4 regions of the Streptomyces sp. NPDC050145 genome follow, and region 4 is predicted to be linked to each of the others. Evidence: riboswitches for the same ligand, from Rfam matches in the RefSeq annotation. Region 4 holds a riboswitch; each other region holds the start of a gene.
What was found. Region 4 has a riboswitch for cobalamin ahead of cobN (cobaltochelatase subunit CobN). Riboswitches for the same ligand answer to the same signal wherever they lie in the genome.
Positions count from the first base shown of each region.

Region 1: another riboswitch for cobalamin. It lies ahead of ACIBTU_RS37720 (cobalamin biosynthesis protein); the one in region 4 lies ahead of cobN (cobaltochelatase subunit CobN).
Region 2: another riboswitch for cobalamin. It lies ahead of ACIBTU_RS22120 (ribonucleoside-diphosphate reductase subunit alpha); the one in region 4 lies ahead of cobN (cobaltochelatase subunit CobN).
Region 3: another riboswitch for cobalamin. It lies ahead of ACIBTU_RS00615 (ABC transporter substrate-binding protein); the one in region 4 lies ahead of cobN (cobaltochelatase subunit CobN).

Region 1 covers NZ_JBITJS010000030.1:11,664-18,907, forward strand. Annotated here, with positions in the region: gene ACIBTU_RS37705 (lysozyme) at 1-358, shown strand, start outside; gene ACIBTU_RS37710 (anion permease) at 561-1,829, shown strand; gene ACIBTU_RS37715 (hypothetical protein) at 1,846-2,067, shown strand; cobalamin riboswitch at 2,176-2,319, shown strand; gene ACIBTU_RS37720 (cobalamin biosynthesis protein) at 2,358-3,314, shown strand; gene ACIBTU_RS37725 (cobyric acid synthase) at 3,311-4,831, shown strand; gene ACIBTU_RS37730 (putative cobaltochelatase) at 4,986-7,067, shown strand; gene cobO (cob(I)yrinic acid a,c-diamide adenosyltransferase) at 7,067-7,244, shown strand, end outside.
Region 2 covers NZ_JBITJS010000010.1:318,249-325,492, forward strand. Annotated here, with positions in the region: gene ACIBTU_RS22105 (helix-turn-helix domain-containing protein) at 1-962, opposite strand, end outside; gene ACIBTU_RS22110 (hypothetical protein) at 1,057-1,224, shown strand; gene ACIBTU_RS22115 (ribonucleotide-diphosphate reductase subunit beta) at 1,258-2,277, opposite strand; gene ACIBTU_RS22120 (ribonucleoside-diphosphate reductase subunit alpha) at 2,277-4,637, opposite strand; cobalamin riboswitch at 4,762-4,905, opposite strand; gene ACIBTU_RS22125 (nucleoside hydrolase) at 4,943-5,923, opposite strand; gene mctP (monocarboxylate uptake permease MctP) at 6,040-7,244, opposite strand, start outside.
Region 3 covers NZ_JBITJS010000001.1:114,631-121,874, forward strand. Annotated here, with positions in the region: gene ACIBTU_RS00595 (hypothetical protein) at 1-363, opposite strand, end outside; gene ACIBTU_RS00600 (L-threonylcarbamoyladenylate synthase) at 535-1,155, shown strand; gene ACIBTU_RS00605 (ABC transporter ATP-binding protein) at 1,174-1,947, opposite strand; gene ACIBTU_RS00610 (FecCD family ABC transporter permease) at 1,944-2,960, opposite strand; gene ACIBTU_RS00615 (ABC transporter substrate-binding protein) at 2,993-4,024, opposite strand; cobalamin riboswitch at 4,086-4,290, opposite strand; gene sigJ (RNA polymerase sigma factor SigJ) at 4,319-5,218, opposite strand; gene ACIBTU_RS00625 (hypothetical protein) at 5,317-5,706, shown strand; gene ACIBTU_RS00630 (chemotaxis protein) at 5,799-6,893, shown strand; gene ACIBTU_RS00635 (FUSC family protein) at 7,067-7,244, opposite strand, start outside.
Region 4 covers NZ_JBITJS010000002.1:384,371-391,614, reverse strand. Annotated here, with positions in the region: gene cobN (cobaltochelatase subunit CobN) at 1-1,620, opposite strand, end outside; cobalamin riboswitch at 1,652-1,804, opposite strand; gene ACIBTU_RS05325 (cobalamin biosynthesis protein CobG) at 1,878-3,110, shown strand; gene ACIBTU_RS05320 (precorrin-8X methylmutase) at 3,103-3,747, shown strand; gene ACIBTU_RS05315 (precorrin-2 C(20)-methyltransferase) at 3,744-5,279, shown strand; gene ACIBTU_RS05310 (cobalt-precorrin-6A reductase) at 5,249-5,998, opposite strand; gene ACIBTU_RS05305 (cobalt-precorrin-5B (C(1))-methyltransferase) at 6,010-7,161, shown strand; gene ACIBTU_RS05300 (MerR family transcriptional regulator) at 7,152-7,244, opposite strand, start outside.

The DNA.
Region 1 (7,244 bases), on a different contig from region 4:
GCCCGCGCTCGACATCGAGTACAACCCGTACAGCGCGAAGAAGAAGTGCTACGGCATGAGCCGGTCGAAGCTCGTGTCCTGGATCGACTCGTTCAGCGACGAGGTGCTGCGCCGGACCGGGCGGCGTCCGGTGATCTACACCAACTACACGTGGTGGAAGAAGTGCACCGGCAACAGCGGGGCCTTCGCCGCGAACCACGCGCTGTGGCTGGCCCACTACGCGAGGACCGCGGGGCCGCTGCCGCGCCGCTGGTCGTACTGGACGTTCTGGCAGTACGCCAACAAGGGCGGCCTGCCGGGTGATCAGAATCTCTTCAACGGGTCCCGGGCCCAGCTCGAGCGGTTCGCCCGGGGGTAGTCCGACCGGGCCGAAAGTCCCGCGGAACCCGGAATTCCGGGGCTTTCGCGGGATCGGTCCGCGCCGCCCGCCGCCGCCCCGCACGAAGCGGAGCGAAGACCTGCCGGATCGGGACACCACCCAGCCCCGCTCAGTTCATCTTCCGTTCACCCGACTTCCCTACGTTCAACTAGCCACTGACGTCCAACCGAAGCCTGGGTAAATGGAACACATCACGCTGCTCCTAGCGATCGTGATCGTTACCGCACTGGTCTTTGACTTCACCAACGGTTTCCACGACACCGCCAACGCGATGGCGACGACCATCTCGACAGGCGCCCTCAAGCCGAAGACGGCGGTGGCCATGTCCGCCGTGCTGAACCTGGTCGGAGCGTTCCTCTCCGTCGAGGTCGCGAAAACCATCTCCGGCGGCATCATCAACGAGGACGGCCTCAAGACAGAGGTCATCTTCGCGGCGCTGGTGGGCGCCATCCTCTGGAATCTGCTGACCTGGCTGGTCGGCCTGCCCTCCAGCTCCTCGCACGCCCTGTTCGGCGGCCTCATCGGCGCCGCCGTCATGTCGATGGGCTGGTCGTCGGTCAACGGCGGCACCGTCGTCACCAAGGTGCTGCTGCCCGCGGTCGCCGCGCCGCTCGTCGCCGGCCTCGCCGCGATGCTCGCGACGCGCCTGACCTACCGCATCAGCAAGAAGACCGACGAGAAGGCCACCGCCAAGGGCTACCGCGCCGGGCAGATCGCCTCGGCCGGCCTCGTCTCCCTCGCGCACGGCACCAACGACGCGCAGAAGACGATGGGCATCATCACGCTCGCCCTGATCACCGGCGGTGTGCTCGCGCCGGACGCCGACCCGCCGCTGTGGGTCATCGTCTCGGCCGGCATGGCCATCGCCCTCGGCACGTACCTGGGCGGCTGGCGGATCATCCGCACCATGGGCAAGGGTCTGACCGACCTGGCCCCGCAGCAGGGCTTCGCCGCGCAGACCAGTGCCGCGACGGCGATCCTCGCCTCCTCGCACATCGGCTTCTCGCTCTCCACGACCCAGGTCTGCTCCGGCGCCGTCATGGGCTCGGGCCTCGGCCGCAAGGGCGGTGTCGTCCGCTGGTCGACCGCCACCCGGATGTTCGTCGCGTGGGGTCTGACCCTGCCGGCGGCCGGTCTGGTCGGCGCGGGCGCCGAGTTCCTCACCCAGCAGGGCCCGTGGGGCATCGGCCTGACGGCCGCGCTGCTCATCGGCGGCGCCTCGGTCATCTGGGTGCTGTCCCGCCGCAACTCGGTCGACCAGCACAACGTGACGGCCGACGAGATCGGCACCGAGGCCCCCGCCGCGGAGCCCGCCGGTGTCGTCACGACCGCGATCGCCGCGGTCACGCCGCCGCCCACCGGTGCGCTCGCCGTCGAGGAGTCCCCGATGCCCGCCGCGGCCGCCTCGGTGGCCGACCCCGCGCGCGCCACGACCGGCGCCACGCTGTAAGGAAGCAGGACCAGCTATGAAGATCGACTGGGCGGCCCTCGGCTCCGTGTTCGGCGTCAGCCTCGTGGTGACCGTGGCCCTGGTGGGCCTGTTCACTCTCGGGATCGTCGGCCTCTCCAAGAAGGAGTCCGCGACGCGCGCGGGCGGTTCGGCGACGCTCGCCGTCTCCGGCGCCTACCTGTGCTTCGCGCTGTGCTCGGCGGCGGTCGCGTACGGGATCTTTCTGATCGTGGCCTGACCACGGTCGCAGCACTCCCTCGGCGGGGTGGGGACGCACGCGCGTCCCCACCCCGCCGACGTGTTGTGGACCTGGCCACACTCACCCGCCGCAGGTCAACAGCAAGTTGACGTGCCTTCGCGGAGCGTGGTGCACTTCCCTCGCCATATACGGCAGCAGCAGAGGAAGCCGGTGCGAATCCGGCGCGGTCCCGCCACTGTCAGCCCTCCCCCGGAGGGCGAGCCAGGAACTCACGCTGCCGGTCTCTTCGAACCAGGGCGTGGACACCCTGAGTGAGGACAACTACCGCCATGTTCGCCCCGCGCGGCGCACGGCGGGCCGAGCGCGTCTTCGCGTACGGCGCCGCCCTGGGTATCTTCAGCGACCTCCTGGTCGGCGATCCGCGCCGCGGGCACCCCGTCGCGGGCTTCGGCCGCGCCGCGGGAGCCGTCGAGCGCGTGCTGTGGCGGGACGATCGCGGCCGGGGCGCCCTGCACACGGCCGTGTGCGCCGGTGGCGCCGCCGCGCTGGGCGCGCTCGCCGCCCGTGCCGTACGCCGCTCCCCCGCCGCCTCGGTCGCACTGACCGCCGCCGCGACCTGGGCCGTGGTCGGCGGCACCTCGCTGGGCCGTGAGGCGCGGGCCGTGGGCTCCGCGCTGGAGGCCGGCGACGTGGAGCTGGCCCGGGAGCTGCTGCCCCGGCTGTGCGGGCGCGACCCCGAGGGCCTGGACGCCGACGGCATCGCGCGCGGCGTCGTCGAGTCGGTCGCCGAGAACACTTCCGACGCGGTCGTGGGCGCCCTGGTGTGGGGTGCCGTCGCCGGGGTGCCGGGGCTGCTCGCCTTCCGTGCCGTGAACACACTGGACGCGATGGTCGGTCACAAGTCGCCGCGCTACCGGCGCTTCGGCTGGGCCTCGGCCCGGCTCGACGACGTCGCCGGCTGGCCCGGCGCCCGGCTGACGGGCGTCCTCGCGGTGCTGACCGGCGGCCGCCCCCGGGACGCGGTGCGGGCCTGGCGGGCCGACGCGGAGCGTCACCCGAGCCCGAACGCGGGGGTCGTGGAGGCCTCGTTCGCGGGCGCGCTCGGGGTGCGTCTCGGCGGCACGCTGTCGTACGCGGGGCGGGTGGAGCACCGGCCGGTCCTCAACGAGCGGGGCCGGCCCGTACACGTACGTGATGTGGAGCGGGCCGCGCGGTTGTCGCGGCGCGTGAGTCTTTCGGCGTTGGGAGTCTGTGTGGGCGCGCGGTTGCTGTGGGGCCGTCGATGACGGGCGCGAGGAAGGGCGGCGGCCTGCTGGTCGCGGGCACCACCTCGGACGCCGGGAAGAGCGTGGTCACCGCGGGGATCTGCCGGTGGCTGGTGCGGCAGGGCGTGAAGGTCGCGCCGTTCAAGGGGCAGAACATGTCCCTGAACTCGTTCGTGACGCGTGAGGGCGCCGAGATCGGGCGGGCGCAGGCCATGCAGGCGCAGGCCGCCCGCGTCGAGCCGAGCGCGCTGATGAACCCGGTGCTGCTGAAGCCCGGCAGCGACCGGAGCAGCCAGGTCGTCCTGATGGGCAAGCCGGTGGGCGAGTTGAGCGCACGCGGCTACCACGGCGGGCGGCAGGCGGCCCTGCTGGACACGGTGGTGGGATGCCTGGAGGAGCTTCGGGGCAGTCATGACGCCGTGATCTGTGAAGGGGCGGGCTCGCCCGCCGAGATCAATCTCCGGCGGACCGACATCGTGAACATGGGCATCGCGCGGGCCGCGCGGCTGCCGGTGCTCGTCGTCGGCGACATCGACCGCGGGGGCGTCTTCGCGTCGTTCTTCGGCACGACGGCGCTGCTCGCGCCCGAGGACCAGGAGCTGCTCGCCGGGTATCTGGTGAACAAGTTCCGCGGTGACGTCACCCTGCTGGAACCCGGCCTGGACATGCTGGAATCGCTGACGGGCCGCCCCACGTACGGCGTTCTTCCCTATCAGCACGGGCTCGGCATCGACGAGGAGGACGGCCTGCGGGTGTCGCTGCGCGGCACGGTGCGCGAGTCCGTCGTGGCGCCGCCGGTCGGCGCGGACGTGCTGCGGGTCGCGGTGTGCGCGGTGCCGCTCATGTCGAACTTCACGGACGTCGACGCGCTCGCCGCCGAACCCGGCGTCGTCGTGCGGTTCGTGGACCGGGCCGAGGAGCTCGTCGACGCCGATCTGGTGGTCGTCCCGGGCACGCGGGGCACCGTGAGGGCGCTGGAGTGGCTGCGCGAGCGCGGGCTCGCGGACGCGCTGGCGCGGCGGGTCGCCGAGGGACGGCCGGTGCTCGGCATCTGCGGCGGTTTCCAGGTGCTCGGGGAGCGGATCGAGGACGAGGTCGAGTCGCGGGCCGGGGTCGTGGACGGGCTCGGACTCCTCCCGGTGCGGGTTCGCTTCGAGCGGGAGAAGACGCTGGCCCGGCCCGTCGGGCAGGCCCTGGGCGAGCCCGTCGAGGGGTACGAGATCCATCACGGGGTCGCCGACGTGCTCGGCGGCGAGGCGTTCCTGGACGGGTGCCGGGTGGGGGCCGTGTGGGGGACGCACTGGCACGGGTCGCTGGAGTCGGACGGGTTCCGGCGGGCGTTCCTCCGGGAGGTCGCGGCGGCCTCGGGGCGGCGGTTCGTGCCGGCACCTGACACCTCGTTCGCGGCGCTGCGGGAGGAGCAGCTCGACCGGCTCGGCGATCTGATCGAGCGGCACGCCGACACGGACGCGTTGTGGCGGTTGATCGAGGGGGGCGCTCCCTCGGGGTTGCCGTTCGTGCCGCCCGGGGCGCCGTGATGGGAAGTCGCCCCCGCCGCCCCTTCCCGTCCCGACCCCGGGGGCTTCGCCCCCGGACCCCCATGGGTTTGGCCGTACGTGCGGACCGTGCGTGGTTGCTCGCGCCGTTCCCCGCGCCCCTGCCGGGGCGCATCTACCCGGAGGAGTTCATCCGATGAGCAACCCGTATCCGTTCAGCGCTGTCGTCGGGCAGGACGATCTGCGGCTCGCCCTGCTGCTCAACGCCGTGTCGCCCGCTGTCGGCGGGGTGCTCGTGCGCGGGGAGAAGGGAACCGCCAAGTCGACCGCCGTGCGGGCGCTCTCGGCGCTGATGCCGGACGTCCCCGTCGTCCCGGGCTGCCGGTTCTCCTGCGACCCGGCGGCGCCGGACCCGCAGTGCCCCGACGGGCCCCACGCGGACGCCGCCGGGACCGAACGCCCCGCGCGCATGGTCGAGTTGCCGGTCGGGGCCTCCGAGGACCGGCTCGTCGGCGCGCTCGACATCGAGCGGGCGCTCGCGGAGGGCGTGAAGGCCTTCGAGCCGGGCCTGCTCGCGGACGCGCACCGCGGCATCCTGTACGTCGACGAGGTCAACCTCCTCCACGACCACCTCGTGGACCTGCTGCTCGACGCCGCCGCGATGGGCGCCTCGTACGTCGAGCGCGAGGGCGTCTCCGTCCGGCATGCGGCCCGCTTCCTGCTCGTCGGCACGATGAACCCCGAAGAGGGCGAGCTGCGGCCGCAGTTGCTCGACCGGTTCGGGCTGACCGTGGAGGTCGCCGCGTCCCGGGAGCCGGCGCAGCGCGTCGAGGTCGTCAAGCGGCGCCTGGCCTACGACGACGACCCCGAGGGCTTCGTCGCCCGCTGGGCCGGCGAGGAGGCCGACGTGCGGGAGCGGATCGTCGCGGCCCGCGCCCTGCTGCCTCAGGTGCGGCTCGGCGACGGGGCGTTGACGCAGATCGCCGCGACCTGCGCCGCGTTCGAGGTGGACGGCATGCGGGCCGACATCGTGATGGCCCGTACCGCGACGGCGCTGGCCGCGTGGGCGGGGCGCACGGAGGTGCTCGTGGAGGACGTGCGGCAGGCCGCGCTGCTCGCGCTGCCGCACCGCAGGCGCCGTAATCCCTTCGACGCGCCGGGCCTCGACGAGGACAAGCTCGACGAGACGCTGGAGGAGTTCGGCCCGGACGAGGAGCCGGAGGACGAGCCGGACCCGGAGCCTGACGGTGACGGCCCCGACGGCGGTGGCCCGGACGGCGGCGGGGGCGGAGTGCCGCCGCAGGGCGGCGGACCGGACGCGGGGCAGCCGCAGGAGGCGCCCCCGGAGCCCTCACAGGACTCCGAGAAGTCCCAGGAGTCCGAGGAGCCCGGTGACGCGCAGGTGCCGGCCGGGGCCGGGCGCGAGCAGCGCGCGGTGAGCGCGGGCGAGCCCTTCCGTACGAAGATGCTGAGCGTGCCGGGCCTGGGCGACGGGGCCGCGGGGCGGCGCTCGCGGGCCCGCACCGAGCACGGCCGCACGACGGGTTCGACGCGGCCGCGCGGGGCGCTGACGAAGCTGCATCTGGCGGCGACCGTGCACGCGGCGGCGCCGCACCAGCGGGCGCGCGGGCGCAGCGGTCCGGGGCTCGTGGTGCGCCGGGACGATCTGCGGCAGGCGACGCGCGAGGGCCGCGAGGGCAACCTCGTGCTGTTCGTCGTGGACGCGTCCGGGTCGATGGCGGCGCGGCAGCGCATGGGTGCGGTGAAGGGCGCGGTGCTGTCGCTGCTGCTCGACGCGTACCAGCGCCGCGACAAGGTGGGCCTGGTGACGTTCCGGGGCACGGCCGCGGAGGTGGCGCTGCCGCCGACGTCGAGCGTGGACGCGGCGGCGGCCCGGCTCGAGTCGCTGCCGACCGGCGGGCGCACCCCGCTGGCGGCCGGGCTGCTCAGGGCACACGACGTGCTGCGCGTGGAGCGGCTGCGCGATCCGGCGCGGCGCCCGCTGATGGTGGTCGTGACGGACGGCCGGGCGACGGGCGGTCCGGAGCCGGTGCGGCTCGCGGAGCGCGCGGCCGGGCTGCACGCCGCCGAGGGCACGGCGTCCGTGGTCGTGGACTGCGAGAGCGGCATGGTGCGGCTCGGGCTCGCCGGGCAGCTGGCGACGCGGCTCGGCGGGACGGCCGTGACGCTGGACGAGCTGCGGGCGGACTCGATCGCCGGGCTGGTCAAGGACGTACAGGGAACCCAGGGGATCAACAGCATCAGGAGGGCCGCGTAATGCCGCAGGGACAGCCGAGTGTGGTGCCGGACGACGGACTGACGACACGTCAGCGACGCAACCGGCCGCTGGTGTTCGTGCACACGGGCGTCGGCAAGGGCAAGTCGACGGCCGCGTTCGGGCTCGCGCTGCGGGCCTGGAACCAGGGCTGGCCGATCGGGGTGTTCCAGTTCGTCA
Region 2 (7,244 bases), on a different contig from region 4:
CAGGCCGCCGCCCGCACCCGGAACGTCCGCCGGAAGGCGTTCGGTGTCGTGCCGAGCGCCTTCATGAACTGGTGGCGCATCGCGGCCGCGTTGCCGAACCCGGCGCGCGCCGCGATGGCGTCCACCGTCTCGTCCGTCCGCTCCAGGAGCTCCTGGGCGAGCAGCACCCGCTGACGCAGCAGCCACCGGTACGGCGTCGTGCCGGTCTCCTGCTGGAAGCGCCGCGCGAAGGTCCGCGGCGACATGAGGGCCCGCGCCGCCAGCTCCTCCACGGTCACCGGCCGGTCCAGGTTCCGCTCCATCCACGCCAGCACCTCGCCGACCGTGTCGCAGCGCGTCGCCGGCAGCGGCCGCTCCACGTACTGGGCCTGCCCGCCGTCGCGGTGCGGCGGCACGACCATGCGGCGGGCGATCGCGTTGGCCACCTCGGTGCCGTGCTCGCTGCGGACGAGGTGCAGACAGGCGTCGATCCCGGCCGCCGTCCCCGCCGAGGTCACGACCGGCCCCTCGTCCACGTACAGCACGTCCGGGTCGACGCGGGTGCGCGGGAAGCGGACGGCGAGCTCACGCGCGTACCGCCAGTGCACCGCGCAGCGGCGCCCGTCGAGCAGCCCCGCCTCGCCGAGCACGAACACGCCCGCGCACAGGCTCAGGACGCGGGCGCCCCGGTCGACCGCGCGGCGCAGCGCGTCGAGCAGCTCCGGGGGATAGGCCTCGTAGCGCCGCCCGGCCGAGGGGATGGCGACGAGGTCCGCCTCCTCCAGCCGGTCCAGGCCGTACGGCGTCGAGACCGTCATGCCGGGTACGTGCGTGCCGAGCGCCGGGCCCTCCGCGGAGACCACCGCGAAGTCGTACACAGGCAGCCCCGCGTTGCCGCGGTCGAGGCCGAACACCTCGCACACGACGCCGAGTTCGAAGGGGTGCACACCGTCGAGGAGTACTGCCGCCACGTTTTTCAGCATGCCGTCCAGTGTGCCTCAGACGTGGCAGGAATTCGAGGTTCTATGACAGTCCTGCCACTGGGGCGCGGGCCCGGCGGGCGGGAGAGTAGAGGACATGAACGCAGCGATGAACTACCTCACCGTCCTCGTCGTCTTCCTCCTCCTCGCCGCCCCCTCCCTCTACGGGATGGCCCACGACCGCAAGATCGACCGACAGCTGCGCCGGGCCCGGCAGGACGCCGAAAGCGCGTCCCACCAGGCCCGGTTCACCACGGTCGCCTGACAGACAAGAGGGTGTCGGGCCGCCCGGGGTTGCCTAGAAGTCCTCGTCGAAACCGACCGAGCCCTCCACCGCCACCTGGTACGCCGAGGGCCGGCGCTCGAAGAAGTTCGTCAGCTCCTGGACGCCCTGCAGCTCCATGAACGAGAACGGGTTCTCCGAGCCGTACACGGGCGCGAAGCCGAGCCGCTGCAGACGCTGGTCGGCGACGCACTCCAGGTACTGCCGCATCGAGTCCGTGTTCATGCCGGGCAGACCGTCCCCGCACAGGTCACGGGCGAACTGCAGCTCCGCGTCGACCGCCTCGCGCAGCATGTCGGTCACCTGGACCCGCAGCTCGTCGTCGAACAGGTCCGGCTCCTCCTTGCGGACGGTGTCGACCACCTCGAACGCGAAGGACATGTGCATCGTCTCGTCGCGGAACACCCAGTTGGTGCCCGTCGCGAGCCCGTGCAGCAGGCCCCGCGAGCGGAACCAGTACACGTAGGCGAAGGCCCCGTAGAAGAAGAGCCCCTCGATGCACGCGGCGAAGCAGATCAGGTTCAGCAGGAAGCGGCGGCGGTCGGCCTTCGTCTCCAGGCGGTCGATCTTCTCGACGGAGTCCATCCACTTGAAGCAGAACTCGGCCTTCTCGCGGATCGACGGGATCTCCTCGACCGCGTCGAACGCGGCCGCCCGGTCGTCCGGATCGGGCAGGTACGTGTCCAGCAGCGTCAGATAGAACTGGACGTGCACGGCCTCCTCGAACAGCTGGCGCGACAGGTACAGGCGCGCCTCGGGGGAGTTGATGTGCTTGTACAGGGTGAGCACGAGGTTGTTCGACACGATCGAGTCGCCCGTCGCGAAGAACGCGACCAGCCGGCCGATCATGTGCTGCTCGCCCGGCGACAGCTTCGCGAGGTCGGCGACGTCCGAGTGGAGGTCGACCTCCTCGACCGTCCACGTGTTCTTGATGGCGTCCCGGTAGCGCTCGTAGAAGTCCGGGTAGCGCATGGGACGCAGGGTCAGCTCGAAGCCCGGGTCCAGCAGGTTCTTCTCGGTGGCAGGAGTGGTCATTACTGGCAGGCCTCGCAGGACTCGGGGTTTTCCAGGGAGCAGGCGACGGCGTCCGGGTCCGCGACCTGGACGGGGACGGTGGCGCGGGCCGCCGCGCGGGCGATGCGCGTCGCGGGGCGCGAGCGCAGGTAGTACGTCGTCTTCAGGCCCGACTTCCAGGCGTACGCGTACATCGAGGAGAGCTTGCCGATGGTCGGCGTCTCCATGAACAGGTTCAGGGACTGGGCCTGGTCCAGGTACGGGGTGCGGGCCGCCGCCATGTCGATCAGGCCGCGCTGCGGGAGCTCCCATGCCGTGCGGTACAGCGCCCGGACGTCCGCGGGGACCCAGGTCAGGTCCTGCACCGAGCCGTTGGACTCGCGCAGCGCCTCACGGGTCTGCGCGTCCCACACGCCGAGCTTCTTCAGCTCCTCCACCAGGTACGAGTTGACCTGGAGGAACTCGCCGGAGAGAGTCTCGCGCTTGAACAGGTTGGAGACCTGCGGCTCGATGCACTCGTAGACACCGGCGATCGAGGCGATCGTCGCGGTCGGGGCGATCGCGAGCAGCAGCGAGTTGCGCATGCCGACCGCGGCGATGCGCTCGCGCAGCGCCGCCCAGCGCTCCGGCCAGACCGGCTCGACGCCGTAGTGGTCCGGGTGCAGGACACCGCGCGCGGTACGGGTCTTCTCCCAGGCCGGCAGCGGCCCGTTGCGCTCGGCGAGGTCCGTCGAGGCCTCGTACGCGGCGAGCATGATCCGCTCGGCGATCCGCGTCGACAGGGCGCGCGCCTCCTCGGAGTCGAAGGGCAGCCGCAGCTTGAAGAACACGTCCTGCAGGCCCATCGCGCCCAGGCCCACCGGACGCCACTTCGCGTTGGAGCGGCCCGCCTGCTCGGTCGGGTAGAAGTTGATGTCGACGACCCGGTCCAGGAACGTGACGGCCGTGCGGACGGACGCGTCGAGGCGCTCCCAGTCGATGTCCCCGGCCGCCGTGTCGACGAACGCCCCGAGGTTGACCGAGCCCAGGTTGCAGACGGCCGTCTCGCCGTCGTCCGTGACCTCGATGATCTCGGTGCACAGGTTCGAGGAGTGGACCGTGTGGCCGGGCTCCGCCGTCTGGTTGGCGGTGCGGTTCGCGGCGTCCTTGAAGGTCAGCCAGCCGTTGCCGGTCTGCGCGAGGGTGCGCATCATGCGGCCGTACAGGTCCCGCGCGGGGATCGTCTTCTGCGCCTTCCCCGCGGCCTCGGCCTCGCGGTACGCGGCGTCGAACTCCTCGCCCCACAGGTCGACCAGCTCGGGCACGTCGGCGGGGGAGAACAGCGACCACGGCCGGTCCTCGTTCACCCGGCGCATGAACTCGTCCGGGATCCAGTGCGCGAGGTTGAGGTTGTGCGTGCGCCGCGCGTCCTCACCCGTGTTGTCGCGCAGCTCCAGGAACTCCTCGATGTCCGAGTGCCACGTCTCCAGGTACACGGCGGCGGCACCCTTGCGGCGCCCGCCCTGGTTCACGGCGGCGACGGACGCGTCGAGCGTCTTCAGGAACGGCACGATGCCGTTGGAGTACCCGTTCGTGCCCCGGATCAGCGAACCGCGGCTGCGGACGCGGGAGTACGAGAGACCGATGCCGCCGGCGTGCTTCGAGAGGCGGGCCACCTGGTGGTAGCGGTCGTAGATCGAGTCCAGCTCGTCGAGCGGGGAGTCGAGCAGGTAGCAGCTCGACATCTGCGGGTGCCGGGTGCCGGAGTTGAAGAGCGTGGGGGAGGAGGGCAGGTAGTCGAGCCGGCTCATCAGGCCGTACAGCGCGGCGACCTCGTCCAGGGCGCGGACCGTGTCGTCCTCCGCCAGGCCGCAGGCCACGCGCAGCAGGAAGTGCTGCGGCGTCTCGACGACCTTGCGGGTGATCGGGTGGCGCAGCAGGTAGCGGCTGAAGAGGGTGCGCAGGCCGAAGTAGCCGAAGCGGTCGTCGGCGTCCCGGTCGATCAGCGCGTCGAGCGCGGCGGCGTGCACGCGCACGAACTCGGCGGTGCGGTCCGCGATCAGGCCCTCGCGGTGGCCGACCGCGACCGAGCCGGTGAACGAGGTGACGCCCTGCGAGGCGGCCTCGGCCGCGACGGTGAGGGTGAGCAGGCGCGCCGCGAGCCGCGAGTAGGCCGGGTCCTCGGAGATCAGTCCGGCGGCCGCCTCGGTGGCGAGCTCGCGCAGCTCCGCCTCGTCGGCCCGGGCGGACCGGCCGCGCAGCGCCGCGGCGGCGACCCGGCCCGGGTCGGCGTCGGGCAGGTCGGCGGTCAGCTCGGTCAGCGTGCGCAGCAGCGCGGTGCCGGGGGCGTCGGCTTCGGCACGGACCGGGGCTGAGGCGGGATCGGCGGGCGCGATCGTCACTGGGGGGCTCTCCCTCGCTCGGCTCGGGGCCCGCGGGAAGGAGGAGTGGCCCGGGCGCGCACAGGGGGCGCCCGCGTCACCGGCCCGTTCCGCGAGGCCCTGACGTATCGACACCCGGGCCGGACGGCTCGGGTGCACCGTCGGCAGGTCTTCGGACTCACGTGAGGGGCCTTTGTGGCCTTACGTTCACCGTTGCGGGACAGTTCCGGACTTGCACCGGATTCCCCTGCGACGACAGCGAGAGCGAGCATACATGTTGTGCCCGGGCTTCCGCTCCGGGCCCACATGTTGTGTCGCGGTGACGGTCAGGCCACCCCGGGCTGCTTGAGGAGCGTGGTCACGAAGTCGGCCGTGAAGTCGCGCGGGCCGGTGCCGAGCGCGACCCGGCCGCGGTGTTCGGTGCGGGCGGCGACGAGCGGGGACTCGGCGTAGTAGGCGCGCGGGTAGTCGCTGTCGTAGGGGATGAACACGGTCTTGCCGCGGGTGAGTTCGCTCGCGCACTCCACGACGACGGTGCCGTCGGCGGCGGTGACGAACGACTCGTCGGCGCAGACCCCGACGGCGAGCGGGTCGTGCAGCGGGCTGCCCGCGGCCTCCGTGTACGCGTCCAGGTAGTAGCGCATCAGGCGGGCGGTCAGCGCCATGCCCTCGCCCGCGTCCTCCAGGACGGCCAGGTGGTCCTTGGTGAAGCGCCAGCCGTGCGTCGCGTCGAGCCCGACCATCGTGTACCGGATGCCCGAGGACACCACGAGGTCGACGGCGTCCGGGTCCGCCCAGGCGTTGAACTCGGCGACCGGCGTGATGTTCCCGGGCACCTCGGCGGCCCCGCCCATGAAGACGAGGTGCTTCACGCGCCGCGCGAAGTCCGGGTCCTCGGTGATCGCGAGGGCGACGTTGGTCAGCGGGCCCGTCGCGCACACGGTCAGCTCGCCCTCGTACTGGCGCGAGAGGCGGAGCATGGCCTGCGCCGAGGACTCGGTCTGCTCGGGGACGCTCGCGTCGGGCAGCCGCTCGGCGCCGAGGCCCTCCGCGCCGTGGAACTCGCCGGCCGCGGAGTACGGCAGCCGGGTCAGCGGGCGGCCCGCGCCCCGGTGCACGGGCACGTCGCCGTCGATGCCGAAGGCGCGGGCCAGCGCGCGGCCGTTGCGGAAGGTCTGGGAGGCGGGCACGTTGCCGCCGACGGTCGTGTAGGCCTTGAGGTCCCACAGGCCGGTGCCGAGCAGGTACTGGAGCGCGACGGCGTCGTCGATGCCGGGGTCGCTGTCGAGGACGATGGGTGCGGTCAAGGGTTCCTCCAGGGCGGGTGGTGCCGATCGTCGGGTGGTGCCGATCGTCGGCCACCGTAACGGGACGAGCCCCTCCAGGGGTGGAGGGGCTCGTCCTGTGAGAAGGGTGCGCGGGGCTAGTGTCCGGCGCCGGTCCCGACGGCCGGCAGCTCGACCTTCACGCCCTTGTCGCCGGCGTCGGCCGTGTAGTCCGACGGGGACGTCTCGTCGATGCCGTCCGGGGCCTTGAGCGCCTTCAGGACGAAGGTGAGGACCACGGTGACGACGACGTTCAGGACGAACGCGGTGAGGCCGATGTAGCCGATCTCGCCGATGCCCGGGATCTCCTTCGCGGAGCCGCCGAAGTGCTTCTGCGTCGGCGAGGCCACCCCGTACGCGGCGACCGTGCCGTACACCATGCCGACGGCCCAGCCGGCGAGCAGCGCCCAGCGGTGGAACCAGCGGGTGAACAGGCCGCCGACCAGGGCCGGGAAGGTCTGCAGGATCCAGATGCCGCCGAGCAGCTGGAAGTTGATGGCGACGGTCTTGTCCATGGTGAGGACGAAGGCGAGCGCGCCGACCTTCACCAGCAGCGACACCAGCTTGGAGACCTTGGTCTCCTGCGCGGGCGTGGCGTCCGGCTTGATGAAGTCCTTGTAGATGTTGCGGGTGAAGAGGTTGGCCGCGGCGATGGACATGATCGCCGCGGGGACGAGCGCGCCGATGCCGATGGCCGCGAACGCGACGCCCGTGAACCAGTCGGGGAACATGTCCTCGAACAGCTGCGGGATCGCCAACTGGCCGTTCTGGACCGTGACTCCGGCCGCGATCGCCATGAAGCCGAGCAGCGCGAGCAGGCCCAGCATGAGCGAGTACAGCGGCAGGATCGTCGTGTTGCGCCGGATGACCTCGCGGCTCTTCGACGACAGGGTCGCCGTGATCGAGTGCGGGTACATGAACAGCGCGAGCGCCGAGCCGAGCGCCAGGGTCGCGTACGTCCAGGTGCCCTGCGAGCCGGGTGCGAGCGCCCCGACGGGCTTCTCGGTCGCGGGGTTGATCTTCGCGAACTTCTCGCCGGCCGCGGCGAAGATGTCGTCGAAGCCGCCGAGCTTGATCGGGATGTAGATGATCGCGACGGCGATGACGATGTAGATCAGCGTGTCCTTGACGAACGCGATGAGCGCCGGGGCCCGCAGACCCGAGGAGTACGTGTACGCGGCGAGGACCGCGAACGCGATCAGCAGCGGCAGGTCCTTGACGAACCAGTTGGTGCCCTCGTCGCCGCCGACGCCCATGACGTCCAGGACGGCCTGGATGCCCACGAGCTGGAGCGCGATGTAGG
Region 3 (7,244 bases), on a different contig from region 4:
GTCGCCCTCGGCCTCCGCCGCCAGGACCCACGGCACGCCGCCCTCGGTCTCCCGGCGCCGGGCCTCCGGCTCGTACGTCGTCAGCTGCGCCCGCACGGTGATGTCGCCGTCCACGCGCCAGCGGGCCTCGAAGACACGCCGGGCGCCGGGGCCCGGGTCGGCGTCCTCGTCGCGGGGATGCATCGCCGTGGAGCGGGCGGCGTCGGCCGGATCGAGATCCAGGAAACCGTCCAGCACCCCGGCCGCCTCGAGAGCGATCAGGTTGCGCCGGACGTCCTGCTCGGGCTCGGGACCGGTGTGGCGGCCACGGGCCGGCCAGACAGTCGCGGGGGCGGGGTTCGAGGAAGGTTTCTTCTTGGCCATGGAGTCGATCTGTGAGCGGACGGGGCCCGACCAGTATGGTCCGTCGACCTGTGTGCGCGGAGGACCAGGGGGTGCGGGTGTCGGGATTGTCGCGCCGGGATTGTCGCACGTGCCCGTGATTCCACGCCGTGTACCCGGCGACACGCCCGCCGGATCCCGTACGCTCGCCGCATGGCCAGGTACTTCGACGTGCATCCCGAGAACCCGCAGGCGCGCCTGATCACGGCCGTCGCCGACAGCATCCGCGACGGGGCGCTCGTCGCCTATCCGACGGACTCCTGCTACGCGCTGGGCGCGCGGCTCGGAAACCGCGAGGGGGTCGACCGGATCCGCGCGATCCGCCAGCTCGACGACAAGCATCACTTCACGCTGGTGTGCCAGGACTTCGCGCAGCTCGGCCGGTTCGTGCACATCGACAACGACGTGTTCCGCGCCATCAAGGCGGCCACGCCCGGCAAGTACACCTTCATCCTGCCCGCGAGCCGCGAGGTGCCGCGCCAGCTCCAGCACCCGAAGAAGAAGACCGTCGGCGTCCGCATCCCCGACCACGTCGTCACCCAGGCCCTGCTCGCCGAGCTCGGCGAGCCGCTCCTGTCGAGCACCCTGCTGCTGCCCGGCGAGGACGAGCCCCTCACCCAGGGCTGGGAGATCAAGGAGCGGCTCGACCACTCCGTCGACGCGGTGCTCGACTCCGGCGACTGCGGCACCGAGCCGACCACCGTCATCGACTTCTCCGACGGCGAGGCCGAGATCGTCCGGTACGGCGCGGGAGACACCGAGCGCTTCGAGTGAGCGGCCCGCTCGGCGGGCTCAGACCGTGCCGAGGAAACGGATGTGCGGTCCCGCCTCCGGGTCCGGGTGCGTGATCTTGGCCCGTACGCCGTAGACGTCCGCGACCAGTTCCTCCGTCAGGACCGCGCCCGGGGTGCCGGACGCCACGACGCGGCCCGCGCGCAGGACGACGACCTCGTCGCAGTACGTGGCCGCGAGGTTCAGGTCGTGCAGGGCGACCACACAGGTCAGGTCGAGGCTCTGGACCAGGTCGAGCAGCTCCAGCTGGTGCTGGATGTCGAGATGGTTCGTCGGCTCGTCCAGGAGCAGTTCGCGCGGCTCCTGGGCCAGCGCCCGCGCGATCTGCACCCGCTGCCGCTCACCGCCCGAGAGCGTGTGCCACAGCCGGTCCGCGCGGTCGGCGAGCCCGCTGCGTTCCAGCGCGGAGCGCACCGCCCGCTCGTCGGCCGCCGAGGCCGGCGACCACGCCCTGCGGTGCGGGATCCGGCCGAGCCGCACCACGTCGGCGACCGTCAGCTCCACCTGTGTGTCGGACTGCTGCTGCACCAGCGCGATCCGGCGCGCCGCCTCCCTGCGCCCCACCTCGGCGAGCGGATCGCCGTCGAGGGTGACGACCCCGGCCGTCGGCGCGAGCACCCCGGCGAGCAGCCGCAGCAGCGTCGACTTGCCCGACCCGTTCGGCCCGAGCACCCCCGTCACCGAACCGGGCTTCGGCGCGACACTCACCCCGTCGAGGATCACCGCCGCGCCCGCCGACCGGGCCACGCGCTCGGCGCCGAGCCCCGCCGTCATCGCGTGCTCCGGCCGCGCCACAGCACGTACACGAACGCGGGCACGCCGATCAGCGACGTCACCACCCCCACGGGGACCTCCTGCGGTTCGAGAGCCGTACGGGCCAGCGTGTCGACCCACACCAGGAACACAGCCCCGGCGAGCGCGGTGGCCGGCAGCAGCCGGGTGTGGCCGGGGCCCACCAGGGCGCGGGCCGCGTGCGGCAGCACCAGACCGACGAAGCCGATCGCGCCCGCCGCGCTGACCAGCGCCGCCGTCAGGAGTGCCGTCACGCACAGCAGGACGAGCCGGGTGCGGGCCACCCGCACACCGAGCGCGGCCGCCGCCTCGGGGCCGAACGCGAACGCGTCGAGCGTCCGCCCGTACCCGAGGCACACCGCCAGCGTGACCACGAGGACGGCCAGGCACAGCCACACCTCGGTCCAGCCGACCCCGCCGAGCGAGCCGAGCAGCCAGAACAGGACGCCGCGCGTGGTCTCCGCGTCCGCCGCCGTCAGGACGACGAACGAGGTCAGCGCCGAGAACAGCTGCATCGCCGCGACACCGCACAGCACCACCCGGTCCGTGGTCCCGCCGAGCGCGTGACTGAGCACCAGCACCAGGCCGAACGAACAGACGGCGCCCAGGAACGCGCCGCCGGACACCGACAGGGCGCCCCCGCCGATGCCCAGCACGACGACGAGGACGGCGCCGGTCGAGGCCCCGGAGGAGACGCCGAGCACGAACGGGTCGGCGAGCGGATTGCGCAGCAGGGCCTGGAGGACCGTGCCGCAGACCGCGAGGCCCGCCCCGCACACGGCGGCCAGCAGGGTGCGCGGCAGCCGCAGGTTCCACACGATCCCGTCGCGGATCGGCGACAGGTCCGAGCTGCCCCAGCCGACCCGGGCCGCGACCGACGCCCACACGTCGCCGACGCCTATGTGTGCGGGCCCGATCGTGATGGCCACGGCGACCGAGACGCACAGGGCGAGCAGGCCCGCCGCCGCGTACGACGCCGGGCGCAGGCGGGTCACTTGGTGAGGCCGGGGCACTTGGTGGGGCCGGGTCACTTGGTGAGGCCGAACGCGCGCAGCGCCGCCGCCACCTTCTCCACGCCGTCCACGGTGCGGATCGTCGGATTGAGGTCCTGCCCCTTGAGCAGCACGTACCGCTTCTCGCGGACCGCCTTCATGTTCTTCGTCGCGGGGTCGGACTCCAGGAACCTGATCTTCTGCGCCGCCGACTCGGCCGACTGCGAGCGCCGGGTCAGATCGCCGATCACCAGGACGTCCGGGTCGCGGTCCACGACCGTCTCCCAGTTGATCTGCGGCCACTCCTCATGGGTGTCGTCGAAGACGTTGCGCACCCCGAGCGCGTTCGTGATGACTCCGGGAGCTCCGCAACAGCCCGCCATGTAGGGCGACTTGGAGTCGGAGAACCAGTACAGGACGCGCACGCCGTCGGCATCGCCACCCGAAGCGGCCTTCCGCACCCGCGACTTGAGCGTCGCCACCAGCTTCTCGCCGCGTTCGCGCACGTCGAAGATCCGTGCCAGGTCCCGGATCTCGCCGTAGACCGTGTCCATGGTCAGCGCCTCGGTGCGGACGCCGTCGCCGTCGCCGCTGTTGTCCTTGTCCGCGCAGTCGGTGGGGGACAGGTACGTCGGCACGCCGAGCTTCTCGAAAGAGGCGCGCGGCGCCACGCCGCCCTTGCCGAGCGTGTACCCGAACGAGGCAGCGGCGAAGTCGGGTTCCGTGTCGAGGACCTTCTCGAACGACGGGTAGCGGTCCGCGAGGCGCGGCACCTTCGCGTTCGCCTTCGCCAGGTTCCCGCGCACCGGGTCGGTCCAGGTGCCGGTGCCCGCCATCCGGTCGGCGAGGCCGAGGGACAGCATGATCTCGGCGGAGCCCTGGTCGAGGGCGACGGCGCGGCGCGGCGGGTGCGCGACGTGCACGCGCTGCCCGCAGTTGGTGAGCGTGACACCGGCGCCGGACGCACCGTCGGAGCGCTCCGACGGGGCGCCGGATCCGCAGGCGGTGAGCAGCAGTGCGGTGATCGGCACGAGGGCACAGAAGCGGGCGAGACGTGCGAAGGGCACGGGAGATCCTTTAGCGTCCAGGGCTCAAACGCGGAGCCGGCCAACGGTCCGCCCCGCCGGGTGCACGGGCGGGGCCGCCAGCAGGTCTTCGGACTCGGGGTCGTCCGGACGGAGCGCCTTCCCAGGCCCGGTTCCCCCCGGCCCAGTGGCAGTTGCCCCGCCCGTCGCCCTCACCGCTGCGCGTCAGTTCCGGTCTTGCACCGGATTCCCTGACCCGAGTACGTACAAGTACGCACAAAGGTACGACTGGCTTGGGGAAGCTATCACAGGGCGTCACCACCCCGGCAGGGCGCGTCAGTCCTCGCCCGACCAGGCCCGCAGCTTCTCCGGATTGCGCACCACCCAGATCCGCGCGACCCGTCCCCCGGCGAGGTCGAACGCCGCCACCGTCAGCACCACACCGTCCCGGAGCGCGACGAGTCCCGGCGCGCCGTTGACCGTACGCTCCAGAAGTTCCAGACCCGGCGCCTTGTCGGCGATCGCCACCATGTACGAGGCGATGCGCGCCGCCCCCTCGACCGGGCGCAGCGCGGCACCGGCCAGGCCGCCACCGTCGGCGGTCATCACGGCGGACGGGGCGAGCAGGCCGACGAGCGCCGCGATGTCCTTCGCCTCCCAGGCCCGTCTGACCTGCCGCACCGCTTCCGCCTGCCGCGCGCCGACGTCCTCCGGGCGCGCGGCGCCCACCCTCCGCCGCGCCGAGGCGGCCAACTGCTTGCAGGCCGCCGACGACCGGCCGAGGACCTCCGCGATCTCCGCGAACGGATACCGGAACACGTCGTGCAGCACGAACGCCACCCGCTCCGCCGGCGTCATCGACTCCAGGACGACGAGGAACGCCATGCTCACGGACTCGTCGAGCACCATCTGCTCGGCGAGGTCGCCGCCCTGCCCGTGCGCCCACTCGGACCGGTCCGGGAGCGGCTCGGGCAGCCACGCGCCCACGTAGCGCTCGCGCCGGGCACGCGCCGAGCCGAGCACGTCCAGGCAGATCCGGCCGGTCACCGTCGTCAGCCAGGCGCCGGGCGACGCGATCTCGTGCCTGCGGCTGTCGGGGAGCGCGTACCAGCGGGCGTACGCCTCCTGCACCGCGTCCTCCGCCTCGGCCAGTGAGCCGAGCAACCGGTAGGCCACATTGAGCAGTTGGCGCCGCTCGCCCGCCACCGTGTCCGTGTCCGCCCCCGCCGTCCCCAAACCGTCCGCCCCCTCGCCTTACCTTTCGCCGACCTGCGTCGTCGGCCTGGCGAGACCTTATCGACCGACTGCCCTCGGGCGGGAAAGAGGACCAGGCCATGGCCACCCACGTGACGACCACCCGGCGCACCCTTTCGTTCCTGCGCGTCGCGATCGCCCTGCAGACCGCGACGATCTTCCTCCAGGCCGTCTCGGCGGGGCTGCTGCTCACCGCCTCCTACGGGGAGGCGCTGCACAGCGCCGGGGCGCGCGTGATGTACGCGGCGTCGATGCTGTACCTGCTCGCGGCGGTCCTCGCGTGGAAGCCGGGCGGCGGGCCGGTCCGGCCCGTGTGGCACGCGACCGGATTTCTGGTGCTCGCCTCGGCGCAGGTAGTGCTCGGTGTCGCGCACGTCCCGTCGGTCCATCTGCCGCTGGGGGTGCTGATGTTCGGCCTGAGCGTGCTGGCGCTCGCGCGGCGGACCGGTGAGCGGCGAGGGCGGGTGTGACGCCTGTGGCCCCTGGGGCCGTGTGCACCTTTTGCCGTATTTAAGGTGCATGGGCAGGATGGGGTGATCTGGCATCTGAAGGGAAACCCGGCATGCACTCCTCCCTGAACCCGGAAATACTCCGCGACCTGCGCAGGCCGCGCTCGTACCCCGCCGTGTCGGTGGCGATGACCACGCACCGGCGGCCCCCGGGCGACGCCCAGGACCCGGTGCGGCTCGGCAACCTCGTCGACGACGCGGCCCGGCAGCTGTCCGCCGACCCGGGCGTGACCAAGGAGCGCCGGGAGGACGTCCTCACGCATCTGCGTGCCGCCGTCCAGGAGGCGGACCTCGTGCACGCCAAGGACGGCCTCGTGCTGTTCGCCGCACCCGGCGAGCACCAGGTGTGGGCGATCGACCGGGAGGTGCAGGACCGTGTCGTGGTCGCCGACACCTTCCTGACCCGCAACCTGGTCGCCGCCGACGCGGCCGCCCATCCGTACTGGGTGCTCTCGGTCGCCGCCGACCGCGTCACCCTCTGGGACGGCCGCGGCAACCGCGTCGTGGAGGACAAGCAGCACGGCTTCCCGCAGGAGCGGAGCCTCGAGGACCCGGACGCCGAACGCAAGGAGCGCGTCGGCGACGTCCCGAGCACCTACCGGGACGAGGCGACCCGGCAGTTCTTCCGCGAGGCCGACGCGGCGCTCGGCGAACTGCTGCGGACCGCGCCGCGCACCCTTTATGTGACGGGCGAGCCCGCCGCGCTGTCCCTGCTCACCGAGACCGGCACGGCCGCCCACGGCGCCGCCCAGGTCCCGTTCGGCGGGCTCTCCCACGGCAGGCCCGAGGCGGTCGCCCGCGCGGTGGCCCCGGCCCGCACCGCCGACGCGGAGCGCGAGGTCGCCGAGGCCATGGCCGACCTGGACCGGGCCCGTGGCGCCAACACGTACGCGGCCGGGGTCGACGAGGTGTGGCAGGAGGCCGCGGACGGGCGGATCCGCCGGCTGGTCGTCGAGGAGAACTTCCGCGTCACCGTGCGGGCGGGGGAGGGGCATCTCGCGCCGGCGGCGGACGACGACGTCGACGCGGTGCACGACATCGTCGACGAGATCGTGGAGTGCGCGCTCGAGACGGGGGCGGAGGTCGTGTTCGTGCCGGACGGGGCGCTGGAGGAGGCGGGACGGATCGCGGCGGCGCTTCGGTTCTGACCTGCCTTCTGCCGGGCGGGGTGAGTGTGGGGGCCCTGCCGATCTTCGGGGGCGCGCCGTTGTGGGGCGCCGATGCGTGGCCGGGTGCGCGATCGTGGTGGCTGGTCGCGCAGTTCCCCGCGCCCCTGGAGGTCGAGGCTCCGCCGCTCTCCAGCGGCACCTGTCTCGCCGTTCTACCGAGGGTGACGCAGTCGCCCGAGCAAGGCGTAGGCGCGGCCCTCCGTCGCGGCCAGTTCCGTGGGGTCGATGCCCGCCGGCCAGAGTTCGCCGGCGGCCGTGTCGTCGGCCTCGCGCAGTTCCACGACGGCCAGGGCGAGGCGGACCTGGAGGACGGGGAGCAGGGGGCCCGGC
Region 4 (7,244 bases):
GCCGAGGTGGATCATCGCGTCGGCGCCGAAGCCGCGGTCGTCCGAGGACGCGGCGATCCAGCGGTAGGCCGCCAGGTAGTGGTGGGACGGCGGGAGATCGGGGTCGTGGTAGATCGCGATCGGGTTCTCGCCGAAGCCGCGCGGCGGCTGGATGAGGATGAGCAGGTTCCCGCGGCGCAGGGCGGCGAGCACGATGTCGCCCTCCGGGTTGCGGGAGCGGTCGAGGAACATCTCACCGGGCGGCGGGCCCCAGTGCCGCTCGACGGACGCGCGCAGCTCCTGCGGCAGCTCCGCGTACCAGCGCTTGTAGTCGGCGGCGGGGATGCGCACCGGGTTCTTGGCGAGCTGCTCCTCGGTGAGCCAGTCCTGGTCGTGGCCGCCCGCGTCGATGAGCGCCCGGATCAGCTCGTCGCCGTCGCCGGAGACGAAGCCGGGGATCTCGGCGGTGTCGCCGAAGTCGTAGCCCTCGTCGACGAGTCGGCGCAGGAGGGCGACGGCGGAGGCGGGGGTGTCGAGGCCGACCGCGTTGCCGATGCGGGAGTGCTTGGTCGGGTACGCGGACAGGACGAGCGCGAGCTTCTTGTCGCCGGCCGGGATGTGGCGCAGGCGGGCGTGGCGCACGGCGATCCCGGCGACGCGGGCGGCGCGCTCGGGGTCGGCGACGTAGGCGGGGAGCCCGTCCTCGTCGATCTCCTTGAACGAGAACGGCACGGTGATGAGCCGCCCGTCGAACTCGGGCACGGCGATCTGGCTCGCGGCGTCCAGCGGGGTGACGCCCTCGTCGTTCTCCTCCCAGTCGGCGCGGGAGGAGGTCAGGCACAGGGCCTGGAGGATCGGCACGTCGAGGCCGGTGAGCGCGCCCGCGTCCCAGGACTCGTCGTCGCCGCCCGCGCTCGCCTCGGCGGGGCGGGTGCCGCCGGCCGCGAGCACGGTCGTGACGACGGCGTCGGCGGCGCCGAGCGCCTCGATCAGCTCGGCCTCGGGGGCGCGCAGGGAGGCGACGTAGAGCGGCAGCGGGCGGGCGCCGGCCTGCTCGATCGCGTCGCACAGGCCGTGCACGAACGCGGTGTTGCCGCTCATGTGGTGGGCGCGGTAGTAGAGCACGGCGACGGTCGGGCCGTCGGCCTGCGGGGCGGGCCGGTCGAGGGCGCCCCAGGTCGGCGCGGGGGCCGGGGGTTCGAAGCCGTGGCCGGTGAGCAGCACCGTGTCGGACAGGAAGCGGGCCAGGTGCGCGAGGTTCGCCGGGCCGCCGTGCGCCAGGTACTTGTGGGCCTCGGCGGCGATGCCGACGGGCACCGTGGAGGCGGCCATGAGCTGGGCGTCCGGGGCCTGTTCGCCGGTGAGCACGACCAGCGGGACCCCGGCGGCGGTCAGCCGGTCGATGCCGTCCTGCCAGGCGCGGACGCCGCCGAGGAGGCGGACGACGACGAGGTCGGTGCCGTCGAGCAGCGCGTCGAGGCCGGTCCCGACGTCGGTCCGGGACGGGTTCGCGAAGCGGTACGTGACCGGGGCGTCCGCGAGGGCGTTCGCGGCGCGGGCGCTGAGCAGGTCGGTGTCGGACGTCGACAGGAGCAGGATGCGCTGCGCGGGCGTAGCCGTCTGCGAGGGCTGCTGAGACATGCGTCGTCTGGCCTTCCTCGGGGTGTCCGCGCCCCGGGTGGTTACTGACGGCGGGAGTTCCTGGCTCGCCCCCGGTGGGGGCTCACAGTGGCGGGACCGCGCCGGAATCGCACCGGGCTTCCTCCCCTGTCGCCGTCGCTGGCGATGTGACGGCCCGGACGGGACCGTCGCCGCTCATCGTACGGGGCGGGCGAGAAGCCCGATACGGGACGCTGCTCACAGCGGGAGTGCTGGTGAGCCTGGGTATGCTCCCCGGCATGCCCTCCGCCCCCATACCCCCCGGCCCCGGTACGTCCGGTACGTCCCGGGGTGACGCCTGCCCCGGCGCGCTGCGGCTGCACGCGGCGGACGACGGCTTCCTCGCGCGGGTGCGGGTGCCGGGCGGGGTGCTCGGCGTCGCGCAGGCGCGGGCGGTCGCGGAGGCGGCGGCGCGGTTCGGGGACGGGGTGCTTCACCTCACGTCGCGCGGGAACGTGCAGGTGCGCGGGCTGCGGGACGGGTGCGGCGGGGAGTTGGCGGAGGTGCTCGGCGGGGCCGGGCTGCTGCCGTCGCCGGCCCACGAGCGGGTCCGCAACGTCGTGGCTTCGCCGATGTCCGGGCTCGACGGGCTGGGGTTCGTCGATGTGCGGAAGTGGCTGACGGGTCTCGACGCGGCGCTCCTCGCCAGCTCGGTGACACCGGGCCTGTCGGGCCGTTTCCTCTTCGCGCTGGACGACGGACGCGGTGACGTCGCCGGGCTCGGCCCGGATGTCCTGCTGCGCGGCCGCCCCGACGGCTCGACCCAACTGGCCGTCGGGGACGCGGAGTTCGTCGTGTCGTACGAGGATGCTGCGCGGGCGGCGGTGATCGCGGCCGAGTCTTTCCTCGCGTCAGCCTCGGAAGTGACGGGCCGTCGGGTATGGCGCGTGGCCGAACTGGGCGTGCCCCTGGCGGAGTTGATATCCCGGAACCTGAAGTCGGCGGGCCTGCACCCCTGGAGCGCACGGAGTGCGCCTCTAGGGGCGCGGGGAACTGCGCGACCAGCCACGACGAACGCCGCACCCGGCGACGAACCGGGATCCCGCAACGGCGGAGCCCTGACCGTGACGGCCCCCTTCGGATCGTTCACCCAGAACCAATGGGCGACCCTCACCGATCTGGCCGACCGCCTCCCGCAGAGGGAACTGCGCATGACCCCCTGGCGGACCGTCGTCGTACCCGGCGCCGGCCCCGCGGAGCGCCCCGCCCTGGCGGCGGCCGGGCTGATCACCGACCCCGCGGCGCCCGCCGCCCGGCTCGGCGCCTGTATCGGGACCCCGGGCTGCGCCAAGTCCCTCACCGACGTACGCCGGGACGCGGAACCCCGCCACCGACAACTCCCCACCTACTGGTCCGGCTGCGCACGCCGCTGCGGCCACCCCGCCGGCCCGCACATCGACGTGGTGGCGCAGCCGGACGGCACCTACCGCACGCAACGAACGACCGAGGAAAGAGCCGAACCCCGTGTATGACTACGAGAAGGACGGCGCGGCGATCTACCGCGAGTCCTTTGCCACCATCCGCGCGGAGGCCGCGGCCGGCCTCGCCGCGCTGCCCGCCGACGTCGCGCAGGTCGCGGTCCGCATGATCCACGCCTGCGGCCAGGTGGATCTCGTACAGGACATCGGCCACTCGGCCGGCGTCGTGGCGAAGGCCCGTGCCGCGCTGCGGGCCGGCGCGCCGATCCTCTGCGACGCGCACATGGTCGCGAGCGGTGTGACCCGCAAGCGGCTGCCCGCCGACAACGAGGTGCTGTGCACCCTGCGCGACCCCCGCGTCCCGGCGCTCGCCGCCGACCTGGGCACGACGCGCAGCGCCGCCGCGCTCGAACTGTGGCGGGACCGCCTGGACGGCGCGGTCGTGGCGATCGGCAACGCGCCGACCGCCCTGTTCCACCTCCTGGAGATGCTCGCGAAGGACGACGCCCCGCGTCCGGCCGCCGTGCTCGGCATCCCGGTCGGTTTCGTCGGCGCCGCCGAGTCGAAGGACGCGCTCGCGGTGAACGAGCTCGGCCTCGAGTACCTGATCGTGCGCGGCCGGCGCGGCGGCAGCGCCATGACGGCCGCCGCCCTGAACGCCATCGCGACGGAGGAGGAGATCCAGGCATGAGCGACATCGACTCCCCTTCCACGGCAGGCAAGTTGTACGGGGTCGGGCTCGGGCCCGGCGACCCGGAGCTGATGACGGTCGCGGCGGTCCGCGCGATCGCCGGGGCGGACGTCATCGCGTACCACTGCGCCCGCCACGGCCGTTCCATCGCCCGCTCGATCGCCGCGGAGCACATCCGCGAGGGCCAGATCGAGGAGCGGCTGATGTACCCGCTCACGGTCGAGACGACGGACCATCCGGGCGGTTACCGGGGCGCGCTGGACGACTTCTACGAGGAGGCCGCGGCGACGCTCGCCGCGCACCTGGACGCGGGCCGCACGGTCGCGGTCCTCGCCGAGGGCGACCCGTTCTTCTACGGCTCGTACCAGCACATGCACAAGCGGCTCGCGGACCGGTACGAGACCACGGTCATCCCCGGTGTGACGTCCATCAGCGCGGCGGCCGCCCGGCTCGGCGAGCCGCTGTGCGAGGACAAGGAGACGCTCACCGTCATCCCGGGCACGCTCCCGGAGGACGAGCTGAACGCCCGTCTCGCGGCGGCCGACTCGGCGGTCGTGATGAAGCTGGGCCGTACGTTCACCAAGGTGCGGGCGGCGGTGGAGAACGCGGGCCGGCTCGACGACGCGCGGTACGTGGAGCGGGCGTTCATGGCGGGCGAGCGTACGGGCCGCCTCGCCGACATCGACCCGGAGTCGGTGCCGTACTTCTCGGTGGCGGTGCTGCCGTCGCGGATCGAGGCCGAACCGGTCGAGGACCCGGCGCCGGAGCGCGGCGAGGTCGTCGTCGTCGGCACCGGTCCCGCGGGCGCGCCGTGGCTGACCCCCGAGTCGCGCGGCGCCCTCGCGAACGCCGACGTCCTGGTCGGGTACACCACGTATCTGGCGCGGGTGCCGCACCGGCCGGGGCAGACGCGGCACGGTTCGGACAACAAGGTGGAGTCGGAGCGCGCCGAGTTCGCGCTCGACCTGGCCCGGCGCGGGCGCCGCGTCGCGGTCGTGTCGGGCGGTGACCCGGGTGTCTTCGCCATGGCGACGGCGGTCCTGGAGGTCGCGGCGCAGGACGCCTACACCGACGTACCGGTGCGGGTGCTGCCCGGTGTGACCGCCGCGAACGCGGCCGCGGCGAAGGCGGGCGCCCCGCTCGGCCACGACTACGCGACCCTCTCCCTGTCCGACCGGCTCAAGCCGTGGGAGGTCATCGCGGAGCGGCTGCGCACGGCGGCGGCCGCGGATCTGGTGCTTGCGCTCTACAACCCCGGTTCGCGCAGCCGCACCTGGCAGGTCGGCAAGGCCCGCGAGCTGCTGCTCGAACTGCGGCTGCCGGACACCCCGGTGGTCCTCGCCCGTGACGTGGGCGGCCCGGAGGAGTCCGTGCGCGTGGTGAGGCTCGCCGACCTGGACCCGTCCGTGGTCGACATGCGCACCCTCCTCATCGTCGGCTCCTCGCAGACGCAGGCGACGGTGCGCGGGGACGGCCGCACGATCGCGTGGACGCCGCGCCGCTACCCGGAGACGCCTTCCGACCGCGCCTGAAGCCAGTCGGCGGCCTCGGCGACCGAGGCCGCCACCGGCACCCCGGCCGGGGTGGGCGGGCGGCGCACGACGACGACCGGGATGCCGGCCTCGCGGGCGGCGGTGAGTTTGGGGGCGGTGGCGGTGGCGCCGCTGTCCTTGGTGACGAGGACGTCGATGCGGTGCCGGGCCAGCAGTTCCCGCTCGCCTTCGAGGGTGAACGGGCCGCGGTCGAGCAGCACCTCCATGTGCGGCGGGAACGGCGGCTCGGGCGCGTCCACGGACCGTACGAGGAAGTGGGCGTCGTCGACCCCGGCGAACGCGGCGAGGCCCATCCGCCCCGTGGTGAGGAAGACCCGCCCGGCGCCGGCGACCGCCCGCGCCGCCTGGGCCAGGGAGCCGACCTCCCGCCAGTCGTCGCCCGCGCCCGGCACCCAGCCGGGACGGCGCAGGGCGAGCAGGGGAACATGGGCGGTGGCGGCCGCCTCGGCCGCGTTGAAGCTGATCGTCTCGGCGAAGGGATGGGTGGCGTCGATGACCGCGTCCACGGCGTTGTCGCGGATCCACCGGGCCATGCCCTCCGGCCCGCCGAAGCCGCCGATCCGCACCTCGCCGGCGGGCAGCCGGGGCGCGGCGACGCGGCCCGCGAGCGAGCTGGTGACCCGGAGCCCGGGTACCGGGTGCAGGGCCCCGGCCAGTTCACGGGCCTCCGTCGTCCCACCGAGAACGAGTACGTGCATCGAGGAGCTCCATGTCTGAATCGGCAGGCCCGGGTGAGCCGAAGGGCGGGCGCGGGGCCCAACTCAAGCACACCGGTCTGCGGTCCGGCTGGACGACCGGGGCCTGTGCGACGGCCGCGACGACCGCCGCGTACACGGCGCTGCTGACCGGCGATTTCCCCGACCCGGTGACGATCACGCTGCCCAAGGGCCAGACACCGGCGTTCGCGCTCGCGGTCGAGTCGCTCGGCACGGACGGCAGCGCGACGGCGGGGGTCGTGAAGGACGCGGGCGACGACCCGGACGTCACGCACGGGGCGCTGGTGCGGTCGACGGTGCGGCAGCTTCCGGCCGGTGCCGGGGTCGTGTTCCGGGCGGGCCCGGGGGTCGGCACGGTGACCCGGCCCGGGCTGCCGCTGGAGGTCGGCGAACCGGCGATCAACCCCGTCCCGCGCGAGATGATGCGCGCGCACGTCGCCGAGGTCGCGGCCCGGCACGGCGGTTCCGGGGACGTCGAGATCACGATCTCCATCGACGACGGCGCGGAGATCGCCCGCTCCACGTGGAATCCGCGCCTGGGCATCCTCGGCGGCCTCTCCGTCCTCGGCACGACCGGCATCGTCGTCCCGTACTCGTGCTCGGCGTGGATCGACTCGATCCGGCGCGGGGTGGACGTGGCCCGCGCGGCGGGCCGCACCCACGTGGCGGGCTGCACGGGCTCCACCTCCGAGAAGACGGTGGTCCGCGAGTACGCCCTCCCCGAGGACGCGCTCCTGGACATGGGCGACTTCGCGGGCGCCGTCCTGAAGTACGTCCGCCGCCACCCCGTGGACCGCCTCACGATCTGCGGCGGCTTCGCCAAGCTCTCCAAACTGGCGGCGGGCCATCTGGACCTCCACTCGGCCCGCTCCCAGGTCGACAAGCCGTTCCTCGCGTCGCTGGCGGCCCGGGGCGGCGCGTCCCCGGAACTCGCGGCGCGGATCGCGGAGGCCAACACGGGCCTCGCCGCACTCCAGTTGTGCGACGCGGCGGGCGTCCCGCTCGGCGACCTCGTCGCGGCGGAGGCCCGCGACCAGGCACTCGCCGTGCTGCGCGGGGCGCCGGTGACGGTGGACGTGATCTGCATCGACCGGGCGGGGAACGTGGTGGGGCGCAGCGCCTTGCGGGGGCCGGGTCAGTCCTGAGCGGCGTCCTCGATCAGCGCCGCGAGGTCCGCGCCCGCGCGGAGCAGGGCGATCGACCGTACGGCGATGGACTCCAGCCGTTC